2 regions of the Pseudomonas sp. TZ252 genome follow, and region 1 is predicted to be linked to the other one. Evidence: riboswitches for the same ligand, from Rfam matches in the RefSeq annotation. Region 1 holds a riboswitch; the other holds the start of a gene.
What was found. A riboswitch is a leader RNA that binds a small molecule or an ion and turns the genes downstream of it on or off. The one in region 1 is predicted to bind cobalamin.

Region 1 (6,389 bases):
TGCCAGGCGCTCGGCGGCGAACTGCGCTACGGCGTCTCGATCACCGACGGCTGCCTCGGCTGGGAAGGCACCGAGCGGATTCTCCGCGACGCCGCCCGGCGGCTCGCCGAGCGGCGCTGAAAGCGGCGCGAGCGGCCATGCCGCTCCGCTATTCCTCTTCGACGTCCAGCAGCAGGTTCTCCAGGGCCTCGCGATAGGCCCCCGGCTCCTGCCAGAGCCCGCGCCGCTGCGCCTCCACCAGGCGCTCGGCCATGTCGCGCAGGGCCTGCGGATTGTGCTGGCGGACGAACTCGCGGGTCTCCGCATCGAGCAGGTAGGCGTCGGCCAGCAGCGCGTACTGGTGGTCGTCGATCAACTCGCTGGTGGCATCGAAGGCGCACAGGTAGTCCACCGTCGCCGCCAGTTCGAAGGCGCCCTTGTAGCCGTGGCGCTTCATCCCGGCGATCCACTTCGGATTCACCGCCCGCGCCCGCACCACCCGGTTGAGCTCTTCCTTGAGCGTGCGGATGCGCGGGTTGTCCGGCTGGCTGTGGTCGCCGTGGTAACTGGCCACCGGCGCGCCGCGCAGGGTTTCCACCGCCGCCAGCATGCCGCCCTGGAACTGGTAGTAGTCGTTGGAATCGAGCAGGTCGTGCTCGCGGTTGTCCTGGTTGTGCAGCACCGCCTGCAGGCGTTCCAGGCGCTGGGCGAAGCGTTCCCGCGCCGGCGTGCCGTCGTCGGCGGCACCGTAGGCGTAGCCGCCCCAGTTCAGGTAGACCTCGGCAAGGTCGGCGCGGGTCTCCCACAGCCGCTCTTCGATTGCGCCCTGCACGCCGGCGCCGTAGGCACCCGGCTTGGCGCCGAAGATCCGCCAGCCGGCCTGCCGGCGCGCCTCCGCCGGCGCCGTGCCCTGCGCCTCGAGGCGCTGGCGCTCCAGGCGTACGCGAGCGGCCAGCGGGTTCAGCTCCTCCGCCTCGTCCAGCTCGGCGACCGCCTGCACCGCCGCATCGAACAGGCGGATCAGGTTGGCGAAGGCGTCGCGGAAGAACCCGGAGACCCGCAGCGTCACGTCGACCCGCGGGCGGTCCAGCAGGGAGACCGGGAGTATCTCGAAATCGGCGACGCGCTGGCTGCCGGCCTGCCAGACCGGTCGCACGCCGAGCAGGGCCAGGGCCTGGGCGATGTCGTCGCCGCCGGTGCGCATGGTCGCCGTGCCCCACACCGAGAGACCGAGCTGGCGCAGGTGATCGCCATGTTCCTGCAGGTGACGCTCGAGCAGCAGGTTGGCCGACTGGAAGCCGATGCGCCAGGCGGTCGGGGTCGGCAGGTTGCGCACGTCCACCGAGAAGAAGTTGCGTCCGGTGGGCAGCACGTCGAGTCGCCCGCGACTCGGCGCGCCGCTCGGACCGGCCGGTACGAAGCGCCCTTCGAGGGCTGCCAGCAGCCCGTCGATCTCGGCCCCGCCACAGGCGTCCAGGGTCGGTGCCACCTGTTCGCACAAGCCGCGCAACACCTCGCCGCTGGCACGCCAGGTGGCAGGCGGCGATTCGCCGCCCAGGCAGCTTTCTATCCAGTGCAACGCCAGCAATTCCAGGCGTTCGCGGGTATCCCCGAGAGTACGCCAGGGCTCCCCGCCCCGCTCTTCCAGGCAGGCCGGCCGCGCGCCCTGCCAGGCCTCGCCCATGTCGCAGGCCAGCGGATCGAAGCCCAGGCCAAGGTCGTCCGCCAGGCTCTTCAGCAACCCGGCGTTGGCGCCCTTGCCATCGCCGCGCGGAACCCGCAGCAGCGCCAGCAGGGTATCCAGGCGCAATCGCCCGCTCGGCGACTCGCCGAACACATGCAGGCCGTCGCGGATCTGCGACTCCTTCAGGTCGCAGAGATAGGCGTCCAGCTGCGGCAGCCAGCTGTCCGGATCGTCGCTGAGCTGCAAGCCGATCTCGCGGTCGAGACGGTTGTCGCGCAGGAGGACGAGAATCTCGCCGCGCAACTGTTCGGCGCGGCGCGGGTCGAGCAGCGAGGCATCGTAGAACTCGTCGGCCAGGCGCTCCAGGTCGCGCAGCGGGCCGTAGCTCTCGGCGCGGGTCAGCGGCGGCATCAGGTGGTCGATGATCACCGCCTGGGTGCGGCGCTTGGCCTGGGCGCCCTCCCCCGGATCGTTGACGATGAACGGATAGATGTTCGGCAGCGGACCGAGCAACGCGTCCGGCCAGCATTCGGCGGACAGGCCGACTCCCTTGCCCGGCAGCCATTCCAGGTTACCGTGCTTGCCGACGTGCAGCAGGGCATCGGCGCGGTAGGCGTGGCGCAGCCAGAAGTAGAACGCCAGGTAGCCGTGCGGCGGCACCAGGTCGGGATCGTGGTAGACCGCCGCCGGATCGAGCTGATAGCCGCGCGCCGGCTGGATGCCGACGAAGGTCAGGCCATAGCGCAGGCCGGCGACCATCATCCGTCCGTCGCGGAACATCGGGTCCTGTTGCGGCTCGCCCCAGCGCGCCAGCACCGCCTGGCGATTGCGCTCCGGCAGGCGTGCGAAGCAGGCCAGGTAGTCGTCCAGCGCCAGGCTCTGGGCGCAGGGCCGTAGGTCGAGATGCTCCAGGTCGTTGCTGACGCCGCCGAGCAACTGGCGGATCAGCTCGGTTCCGCTGGCGGGCAGTCCGTCGACCGGATAGCCCTGCTGGCGCAGGGCACGAAGGATGTTCAGCGCCGCCGCCGGGGTGTCCAGGCCGACGCCGTTGCCGATCCGGCCATCGCGGGTCGGGTAGTTGGCCAGCACCAGCGCCACCCGTTTTTCCGCGTTTGGCTTGCGCGCCAGCTCGGCCCAGCGCCGCGCCAGTTCGGCGACGAAATCCATGCGCTCGTCGTCGGCGAGATAGCAGACCACGTCGCTCTCGCTGCGTTCGCTGCGCCAGGCCAGGCCCTTGAAACTGATCGGCCGGGTGACGATGCGCCCGTCCAGCTCCGGCAGCGCCACGTGCATGGCCAGGTCGCGCGGCCCCAGGCCTTGCGGGTTGTCCAGCCAGAGCGGGCGGTTGTCCAGCGAGCAGATCGCCTGCAACACCGGCACGTCGCGACGGAACGGACGCAACTCGGGCGCCTCCGGATTGGACTGGGCGAAACCGGTGGTATTGACGATCAGCGCGGCGTCGCTGCGCTCCAGCCAGTCTTCCACCTGCGCCAGGCAGGCGCTTTCCTTGAGGCTGGCCAGCGCGATCGGCAACGGGTTGAGCCCCTGCGCCGCGAGGCGTTCGCAGAAGCGTGCGATGAAGGCGGTGTTGGCTGCCTGCAGGTGGGTGCGATAGAACAGCAACGCGACCACCGGACGCCCGGCCTGCCAGTCGGCACGCCAGTGTTCCAGGGTCGCCTCGGCATGCCGTGGATGGAACAGCGCCACCCGCGGCAGCGCCTGCGGTTCGCGCCAGGCGTAGTCGCGGCCGAGGCACTGGCTGGCCAGGCAGCGGTAGAACTGCCCGGCGTTCTCCAGGCCGCCCTGGCGCAAGTATTGCCAGAAGCGCTCGGCCTGCTCCGCCGGCAGGTTGCCGAGGGCGCTCAGCTCCGGGTCGGGGCGGTCGTCGCCGGGCACCGGGATCAGCAGCGCGCCGCGCTCGGCCAGCGCCACCAGTTGCTCCACGCCGTAGCGCCAGTAGCCGATGCCGCCGTGCAGCGAAAGCAGGATCACCCGCGCGTGCCGCAGCACTTCCTCGACGTAGAGGTCCACCGAGGCGTGGTTCTGCAACTGCATGGGGTTGGCCAGGCGCAGGCTCGGGTAGTCGTCCGGCAGCGCACGGGCGGCCTCGGCCAGCAATGCGAGGTGCGAATCGCCGCTGCAGAGGATCACCAGCTCGGCGGGAGTCTGGGCCAGGTGGGCGATGCCGTCGTCGGGAACGAAGCCGCCGGGTTGGGTGCGCAACAGGTGCATGGACGTTCTACCGGTAGGACGCAAGAAGCTGGGGCCGGCGAATCGCCATCGCCGGCCCCGGCCGGGGATCACGGATCAGGCAAGCGCTGTGCGCAGCTGGTTGGCAATGGCGGCCTGGTCCAGCTCCTGGCCGATCACCACCAGCCGGGTGCTGCGGGCTTCGTCGGCCAGCCACTTGCGGTCGAAATGCCTGTCGAAGCGCTTGCCGACGCCCTGTACCAACAGGCGCATGGGCTTGCCCGGAATGGCGGCGAAACCCTTGATGCGAAGTATGTCGTGACGCTCCACCAGCTCGCCGAGGGCCTCGAGCAGCGCAGCTTCCTCCACCTCGGGGAGATCGACGTGGAAGGAGTCGAACTCGTCGTGGTCGTGGTCCTCGTGGCCTTCGTGGTCGTGGTGGGTCGGCCGGCCGTCGATGTGCAGCTCGGCCTCGGCGTTGAGTCCCAGCAAGACCGGGAGCGGCAGCTCGCCCCGGCTCGCCTCGACGATCTTCACCGCCGCCGGCAGCTCCCCGGCGATCTCCGCGCGGACCCGCGCCAGGGCCTCGGTGTCGAGCTGGTCGGCCTTGTTCAGGATCACCAGGTCGGCGCTGGCCAACTGGTCCTCGAACAGTTCGTGCAGCGGCGATTCATGGTCGAGGTTGGGGTCCTGGCGGCGTTGCTGGTCCACCTGCTCGGGATGGGCGGCGAAGGTGCCGGCCGCCACCGCCGGGCTGTCGACCACGGTGATCACCGCGTCGACCGTGCAGGCGTTGCGGATTTCCGGCCACTGGAAAGCCTGCACCAGCGGCTTGGGCAGGGCCAGGCCGCTGGTCTCGATGAGGATCTGGTCAAGGTCGCCGCGGCGCGCCACCAGCTCGCGCATCACCGGGAAGAACTCTTCCTGCACGGTGCAGCACAGGCAACCGTTGGCCAGCTCGAAAACGCGGCCCTGCGCCTCTTCTTCGCTGCAGCCGATGGAACATTGCTTGAGGATCTCGCCGTCGATGCCGAGTTCGCCGAACTCGTTGACGATCACCGCGATGCGCCGGCCTTCGGCGTTGTCCAGCATGTGCCGGAGCAAGGTGGTCTTGCCGGCGCCGAGGAAGCCGGTGACGATGGTGACGGGGAGTTTCGCCAGGGTTTTCATGGGCAGCCCTTGTTCAGCTCGGCGGGCATGCGGACGAGTGGCGCGGACGCAGGGGCCGCGCAACGGATTCGCCACCGGATCACCCCGCCCGGTTGTATGGAAGTCTTGTCCCCGGGCATCGCGCCACGGGATCGACGAGGCAGGTCTCCTGGCTCACGGTCTGGCGTCTCCGCCGGTTCCCCGCCTTCCCGCGTCACGCAGTGGCATTGGGGAACGATCGCCGTTCACAGTTGCGGGGGCAGCCGCGGCATCGACCGCGTTCCCTCTTAGCCCCGCCGTCGCCGGCGAGGAACCTCGAACCGGCAAGGCTACGCAGTGCGCGGGCCAGGGTCAATCGGGCCGGTTGACGCCCGGCGGTCCTTCATGCTGTCCTAGGCGGGTTGTCCCAGGTGTCTCGTGCCGGCGCGCACGAGGTGAAACGGGAAGCCGGTGACGCTCTCCGAGCCAGTCCGGCGCTGCCCCCGCAACGGTAAGCGCATCGCGCGCGAGCCCGGAGACCGGCCTGGAACCTTTCGTTTGATTCACCCGCGGTGGGCGGGCGCAAGCGTGAAGCGGGCCGTCCGGGCCTGTTCCTCGTGCGTACTCCTCTGCCACGCCCATGCCAATCCAGAGGGAACGCACCATGTCCAGCAGCACCCTGGCGCACGCCAGCTCCACCACCTCCCTGTCGAAGCGACTGAGCCTGGCCATCGGCGCCGGCCTGCTCGGCGCGCTGCTGGTCTATTTCGCCGGTTTCTCGCACATCGACGCGGTACACAACGCCGCCCACGATACCCGGCACAGCTCCGGCTTCCCCTGCCACTGAGTCGCGAGGGAACCAGAATGATCAAGCGCATCGCCCAGACCGCCGGCTTCGCCGGCCTGCTCGCCGCCCTGCTGCTGACCCTGCTGCAGATTCTCTGGGTCACCCCGCTGATCCTCGAGGCGGAGACCTACGAGAAGAGCGAGCCGGTCGCGGCCCAGCCCCACGAACACACCCCCGGCGTCGCCGCCCATGTCCACGACGAGGAGGCCTGGGAGCCGGAGGACGGCTGGCAGCGTACCCTCTCCACCACCGGCGGCAACCTGGTGGTGGCGGTCGGCTTCGCCCTGATGCTCGCCGGCCTCTTCACCCTGCGCGCGCCGGGCCAGACCTGGCAGGGCCTGCTCTGGGGCCTGGCCGGCTACGCGGTGTTCTGCCTGGCGCCGTCGCTGGGCCTGCCGCCGGAGCTGCCGGGTACCGCCGCGGCCGACCTGGTGCAACGCCAGTACTGGTGGATCGCCACCGCCGCCGCCACCGCGGTGGGCCTGGCCCTGCTGGTGTTCGGCGGCAACTGGCCGCTGAAGCTGGTCGGCGCCGTCCTGCTGGCGCTGCCGCACCTGTTCG
Region 2 (6,389 bases), 2.0 Mb from region 1:
AAGGTATGCCCGCGCAGCCGCCCTTCCGGCAGCTCGACCTCCTGCAAGGCCAGGGCGGTCAGGCGCTTCTGCAGGCGCGCCCGGCCCGGCAGCAGGCCGAGCAGTTCGCCGCGCTCGCCGTCGGCGTCTTCCAGGCAGTCGAGCAGGTAGAGCATGCCGCCGCACTCGGCCAGCAGCGGCTTGCCGGCGGCATGGTGGGCTCGGATCGCCTCGGCCATGGCGCGATTGCCCTGCAGGCGCCCCAGGTGCAGTTCGGGATAGCCGCCCGGCAGGTACAGGCTGTCCACGGCGGGCAACGCCTGGTCCTGCAGCGGCGAGAAGAACGCCAGCTCGGCGCCGAGTTCGCGCAGCAGGTCGAGATTGGCCTGGTAGAGGAAGGCGAACGAGGCGTCGCGGGCCACGCCGATGCGCACGCCTTCCAGGCTGCGTTGCAGCGGCGCCGGAGCGGGCACCTCGAAGGTCACCGGCTCCGGCAGGTCGGTCTCGGCGCTGGCCAGCAAGGCGTCGGCGGCGGCGTCCAGGCGTACATCGAGATCGGCCAGTTCCTCGGCCTGGACCAGGCCCAGGTGGCGGCTCGGCAATTCGAATTCGGCCGAGCGCGGCAGACCGCCGAACCAGCGCATGCCGGGCGGCAGGCAATCGCGCAGGATGTCGCTGTGGCGCTGGCTGCCGACGCGGTTGCCGAGCACTCCGGAAAACGGCAGGTCCGGCTGGAAATGCGCCAGGCCGTAGGCCAGCGCGCCGAAGGTCTGGGCCATCGCCGCGCCGTTGATCACTCCCAGCACCGGCACGCCGAAACGCCGCGCCAGGTCTGCCGCCGAGGGGTTGCCATCGAACAGGCCCATCACCCCTTCGATGAGGATCAGGTCGGCCTCGCCGGCGGCCCGCGCCAGCAGGCGTCGCGCTTCGGCCTCGCCGACCATCCACAGGTCGAGCTGGTAGACCGGCGCGCCGGAGGCGCGAGCGAGAATCATCGGGTCGAGGAAGTCCGGTCCGCACTTGAACACCCGCACCCGTCGCCCCTGGCGCGCATGCAGGCGGGCCAGAGCGGCGGTGACGGTGGTCTTGCCCTGGCCGGAGGCCGGGGCGGCGATCAGCAGGGCCGGACAGCGTGCCTGGGTCATGGGCGAAGCGTCTCCGCGCATGGCGCCGGCATCAGAACTCCACTCCTTTCTGCGCCTTGATCCCGGCCTTGAACGCGTGCTTGACCAGGCTCATCTCGGTCACCGTGTCGGCGGCCTCGACCATCCCCGGCTGCGCGCCGCGGCCGGTCACCACCACATGCTGCATGGCCGGGCGCGCCTGGATGTCGGCGAGGACCCTGTCCAGTTCCAGGTAGCCGTGCTTGAGGGCGATGTTCAGTTCGTCCAGCACCACCAGGCCAACGTCCGGGTCGGCCAGCAATTGCGCGGCGACCTTCCAGGCCGCCTCGGCCTTGGCGATGTCGCGCTGGCGGTCCTGGGTCTCCCAGGTGAAGCCCTCGCCCATCACGTGATAGCTGACTTCCTCGGGGAAGCGCCGGAAGAAGGCTTCCTCGCCGGTGCTGGCGGCGCCCTTGATGAACTGCACGACACCGACCTTCATGCCATGGCCCAGGGCCCGCGCGACCATGCCGAAGGCCGAGCTGCTCTTGCCCTTGCCGTTGCCGCTATGCACCAGGAGCACGCCGCGTTCGTCGCGGGCCTGGGCGATCTTCTCGTCGACCACGGCCTTCTTGCGCTCCATCCGCTCGCGGTGGCGCTGGTCCTTCTCGGGGGATTCGTTCATCGTCGATCACTCCTTGCGGCGACGCGGCCGCGCCGTCGCCTCGTTCATTCGAAATACCCGGCCTCACAGGGCCTGGTAGCGCACGCTGAGGTAGACCGCCTGGCCAGGCTGGTTGTAGCCATACGCGGTTTCGTAGTCGGCACCGAACAGGTTGGCGATCCGGCCCTGCAGGCGCCATTCGTCGTTCAGCCGGTACTCGCTGCGCAGGTCGAGGGTGGCGTAGCCGCCCAGGCGCACCTCGTTGGCCGGGTCATCATAGCGTCGGCCTTCGGCGTGCACGCTGGCGCCCAGCGAAAGACGCTCGAAGCGCCGGTCCAGTTCCAGGTTGAACATCCGCTGCGCCCGGCGCGGCAGTTCGTTGCCGTCGTTGACGCCGCCGGAACGGTTTTGCGGGTCGAGGAAGGTCGCGTTGGCGTTCCAGTCCCAGCCCAGCCACTGGCTGCCGAGGACCAGTTCGACGCCACGGATGCGCGCTTCGTCGATGTTGAACGGCACATAAAGCCCCTGACGGGTTGTATAGGTGATCAGCGAGTCGATGTCCGTACGATAGGCATTCACCGCCCAGTGCCCCCAGTCGTGCGTACCGCTGAGACCGACCTCCAGGCTGCGCGAAGTCTCGGCGTCCAGGTCGGGATTGCCGTAGTCGGGGAGGTAGAGTTCGTTGAAGGTCGGCGCCTTGAACGCCGTCCCGTAGCTGACGGTGAAGCGCAGCGCGTCGCTCAGCGCGTAGCCCCAGGCGGCGCTGCCGGTGTCGTGCACGCCGAACTGCTGGTTGTCGTCGCGGCGCAGGCTCAGTTGCCAATCCTGGCGACCGTACCGGCCGAGGTACTGGGCGAACCAGCCTTTGTTCAGCCGCGAGTCGACGCTGAAGGCTTCGCTGCTGCTGATCTCGTCCTTCTGCCAGTCGTAGCCGAGGGTCAGCACATGGCCTTCGGCCAGGGTCAGGTCGTTCTGCCAGGACAGGCTGTCGCGACGGGTATCGAAGCGCGAGTAGAAACGGCCATCCTGATAGGCATCGGCCTTGTCCTCGCTGCGCCCTGCCTGGAGGGTCACCAGCCAGGGATCGAGCGGAGTGAAGCGGGCACGGCCGCCGACCAGGTTCTGCTCGCCGTCGGCGTTGGTATTGAAACCAGAGTTGCCGAGGACCTGGTCATAGTCGTTGTGCGACTTGGCCCTGACCAGGGTGCCGTCGAGTTCCAGGCCATTGTCGAAGCGATAGCCGCCGCGCAGGTTGCCGGACAGGTTGCGGTAGCCGTCTCGGTCTGGCTCATAGCCCGCAGTACCGGCGCGCTTGGTGTTGATCCCCGCCGTATCGAAGCTGCTCACCCCGAGGCTGTACCAGCCGTTGCCGGCGCCGCCGCTGACCCCGGCGCTGCCCTCCAGGGTCTGATGGGTGCCGTAACCGGCGGAGAAGAACGGCTTGGCGCCCTGGCCGTCGCCGCGCCGGGTGAAGATCTGGATCACCCCGCCGATGGCCTCCGAGCCGTACAGGCTGGAACGCGGCCCGCGGACCACCTCGATGCGCTCGATCAGCTCCACCGGCAAGTCCTGGAACGCGGTGAGGCCAGCGCTGGCCGAGCCGACCTTGATGCCGTCGATCAGCACCAGCACATGGTCGGACTCGGTGCCGCGCAGGAACAGCGTGGTGTTCTTGCCGAAACCGCCGTTGTTCGCCAGCGACACGCCGGGTACCTGGCGCAACAGCTCCGGCACGCTGCGCGCCTGGCTGCGCTCGATATCCTCGCGGTCGATGACGCTCACCGCCGCCAGGCTCTGGGAAGCGGTCTGGGCGGTACGGGTGGCGGTCACCACCTGGTCGGCAAGGCTGACCGGTTCGGCCAGGCTCAGGGAAGACGCGCCGCACAGCGCCACGGCTGCCGGGGTCAGGAAAACTCTGTTCATGCTCTGCGCTGCTCCGTCGCTCTCACCCGCGCGACCTGGGTTGAGGCAGACGGAGGACGAAGCGACGGCAGGAGACGTCCGACAGCGCCCTCCGCGATGCCGTGGGTGCGTCAGGCCGGTCTCCGGGCTCGCGAGCGAAGCGCTGGACGCTTCCAGCCGCGCCTTCCCATGCCGGAGCACAGTGGTCATCGAGCGGCTGTCTGATTCGCCTACCGTTGCGGGGGCAGCGCTGGCCTGGTTCCGACGGAACGCACCAGCTTCCCTGTTTCACCCCTTGCGGGGCACCTGTCGCAAGGCGCGCAGCTTAGTGGTTCGGGGCTTGCGCGGTCAATGTGGCCGGCCACCGCAGAACTAGCGCCCGGCTCCGGGGAGCGGGTCCGCGCGCAGCGCCGTCCCGGCCGGAGCATGGCTGCGGCACCACTGCCGCCAGGTGGCCTGCAACTGCACCAGCGCGGCGCCGGCCAGCTCGCCGCGTTCGCTGCCGGCCAGCGGGCTGGCGGCCAGGGCCTTGAGCAGGCGCGCGGTCGGCGGGTCGAGGGCGTGTTCACGCTCAGCCCGCGGGCCATCGCCCAGCAGCGCCAGGCGCAGGCGCCGCAGGTAGCGGTCGCGGGCCTGCGCCAGGGACGCCGGGACCTCCTCCAGGCACTGCCGCAGGTAGAGCAGCTCGTCGCCGAAGTCGAGTCCCATCAGGCCGTCCGACCAGGGCTGGCGGCGCCCCTCCGGCAAACGGTCGTAGCGCTGCGCCAGGCGGATCAGGCGATCCGCGGTGCGCCCGCCGAACCAGGCCTCGGCCTGCGCCGGCGAGCGCAGGGTGAGCCGCGCCAGGTCGCCGAGGGTGGCCTGCAGCATGCGCCGGTAATGGCGTTCGCCCGGCCGCAGGCTGACCAGGTTGAACACCAGCACGGCGAAGGCCACCCCGAGCACCGTCGACAGGGCGTTGTTGAGGAAGTGCGCGAGGTCGTAGCTCATGCTGTTGCTCGGCGCGACGTTCTTCACGAAGAAGATGCAGAACGGCGAGGCGATCCCGGCCAGGCTCGCCCGGTTCACGCACAGCGCGGCGAAGAACAGCGGTACGCCCAGGCCCAGGCAGAGCAGCGGGAAGCCGTCCACGCCGGGCAGGTAGAACAGTGCGACGAAGCCGGCCAGCGGGATCGACAGGAGGATCCCGCGAAGGAAGTTCAGGCCGGCCTGGGCCGGGTTGTCGCGGCTGGCGAAGAGACTCAGCACCACCCCGGTGATCGACACCGCGCCCAACCCGCTCGGCCAGGCGCTGGCCAGCCAGAACGCGGCCACGCAGAGGAACGCCAGGGCGCTGCGCAGGCCGAACAGCACGCCGCGCTCGATGTCCCGGTGCCAGGCGATGGCGCCCGGCGCCTGGCGGGTGGGCGCACCATAGACCAGCGCCTCGACGCTGCGCCCGGCCGCCCTCGCCTCGCCGAGCAGGCGTTCGAGGCAGACCAGGCACAGGTGCAACTGTCCGTGCGCCGCGTCCAGCGCCAGGCGCAAGCGCTGCCGGCAGGCCTCGAACTCGGCCTGGCGGCCCTCGCGCAACAGTGCCTCGAGTTCTTCCAGCCAGGGCTGCAAGGCGTGCGCGCTGGCCGGATCGAGCAGCCTCCGCTCGCGAGCCACCTTGCGCGCCGCGCGCAGCAGGCCGAGCAGGTCGAGGCCTAGCACGCGCAAGGCCTGGGAGCGGGCGCGGCCGAGCGCACCCTCGAACCAGGCGTGGTCGCGCTGGGCGTCCGCCGCGGCGATCCGCCCCAGCGCCGCGAGCAGCTCGCCGCGTTCGTCGGCGCCGCGCAGCTCCGCCGCGGCCGCCTGCAAGCCGGCCTCCCAGGCCGCCTTGCCCTGGTTCGCCAACTGGCGTTCCAGGCGCCGCGGCCAGAGCAGTACATTCACCAGCGCCGCGCAGAGGATGCCCAGGCCGATCTCCGAGCAGCGGGCCACCGCCTGGTCGAACACCGTCGCCGGATCGGCGCTGGCCGGCAGGGCGACGATCGCCGCGGTGTAGCCGGCCAGGACGAAACCGTAGGACGCATGGTTGTGCAGCAGCGACGCGCCGGCGGTGCAGAACGCCAGCCAGAGCGCCATCAGCAGGAGGAAGGGCAGCGACGCCTGACCATAGAGCGCGACCATGCCGATGGACACCAGCGCACCGGCGCAGGTGCCGATCAGGCGGAACATGCCCTTGGCCAGGACCATGCCGCTATAGGGCTGGCTGACCACGAACACCGTCATCAATGCCCATTGCGGCTGCTCCAGCTCCAGGCTGAAGGCCAGGTACAGGGCCAACCCGCCGGCCAGCAGGGCCTTCACGGCGAACTGCAGTTCGTGCAGACGCGGGCACAGCAGCACCTGCACCAGGTCGGAGGAAAAGAAGGAAGGCTTGGCCATCGCGGACGCCCCGAAATACATGAGCGAGCGAATTATTAGCAAGCTAATTTTCTATTGTCCAGCCTCTCCGCGAACTTTCCGGAAGAGCGTTTCGCCCTGCGAAACATGCGCCGCCGCCCGCACCTCTCCTGCGTGGGAGGCATCACGCCAAGAGCGTCCCGCAGCAGCACGGAGGCCCACTGGAGCCAACCAACACGCCTGCGCAGAAGGCGCCAACCGGCAGCGGCAGCCGCCGAGCGTTCGTATACAATATCCCGCACGTTCCCAACGCCACGCAGGTTGCCCCGCTTGCCTCTCTCCATGCTCAACGCCCCTAACCTGGGCATCGC

Region 2: it holds a riboswitch for cobalamin, as region 1 does, so the genes downstream of both, btuB (TonB-dependent vitamin B12 receptor) here and cobW (cobalamin biosynthesis protein CobW) in region 1, are expected to answer to the same signal.

Annotation. Positions count from the first base shown of each region.
Region 1 is NZ_CM148566.1:4,645,488-4,651,876, reverse strand. Features, by position in the region: gene ACYAF3_RS21570 (3-deoxy-7-phosphoheptulonate synthase) at 1-120, shown strand, start outside; gene cobN (cobaltochelatase subunit CobN) at 149-3,895, opposite strand; gene cobW (cobalamin biosynthesis protein CobW) at 3,971-5,023, opposite strand; cobalamin riboswitch at 5,145-5,335, opposite strand; cobalamin riboswitch at 5,394-5,543, shown strand; gene ACYAF3_RS21555 (CbtB domain-containing protein) at 5,646-5,828, shown strand; gene ACYAF3_RS21550 (CbtA family protein) at 5,846-6,389, shown strand, end outside.
Region 2 is NZ_CM148566.1:151,871-158,259, forward strand. Features, by position in the region: gene ACYAF3_RS00720 (cobyrinate a,c-diamide synthase) at 1-1,124, opposite strand, end outside; gene cobO (cob(I)yrinic acid a,c-diamide adenosyltransferase) at 1,156-1,767, opposite strand; gene btuB (TonB-dependent vitamin B12 receptor) at 1,831-3,669, opposite strand; cobalamin riboswitch at 3,766-3,973, opposite strand; gene ACYAF3_RS00735 (FUSC family protein) at 4,021-6,060, opposite strand; gene ACYAF3_RS00740 (GntR family transcriptional regulator) at 6,361-6,389, shown strand, end outside.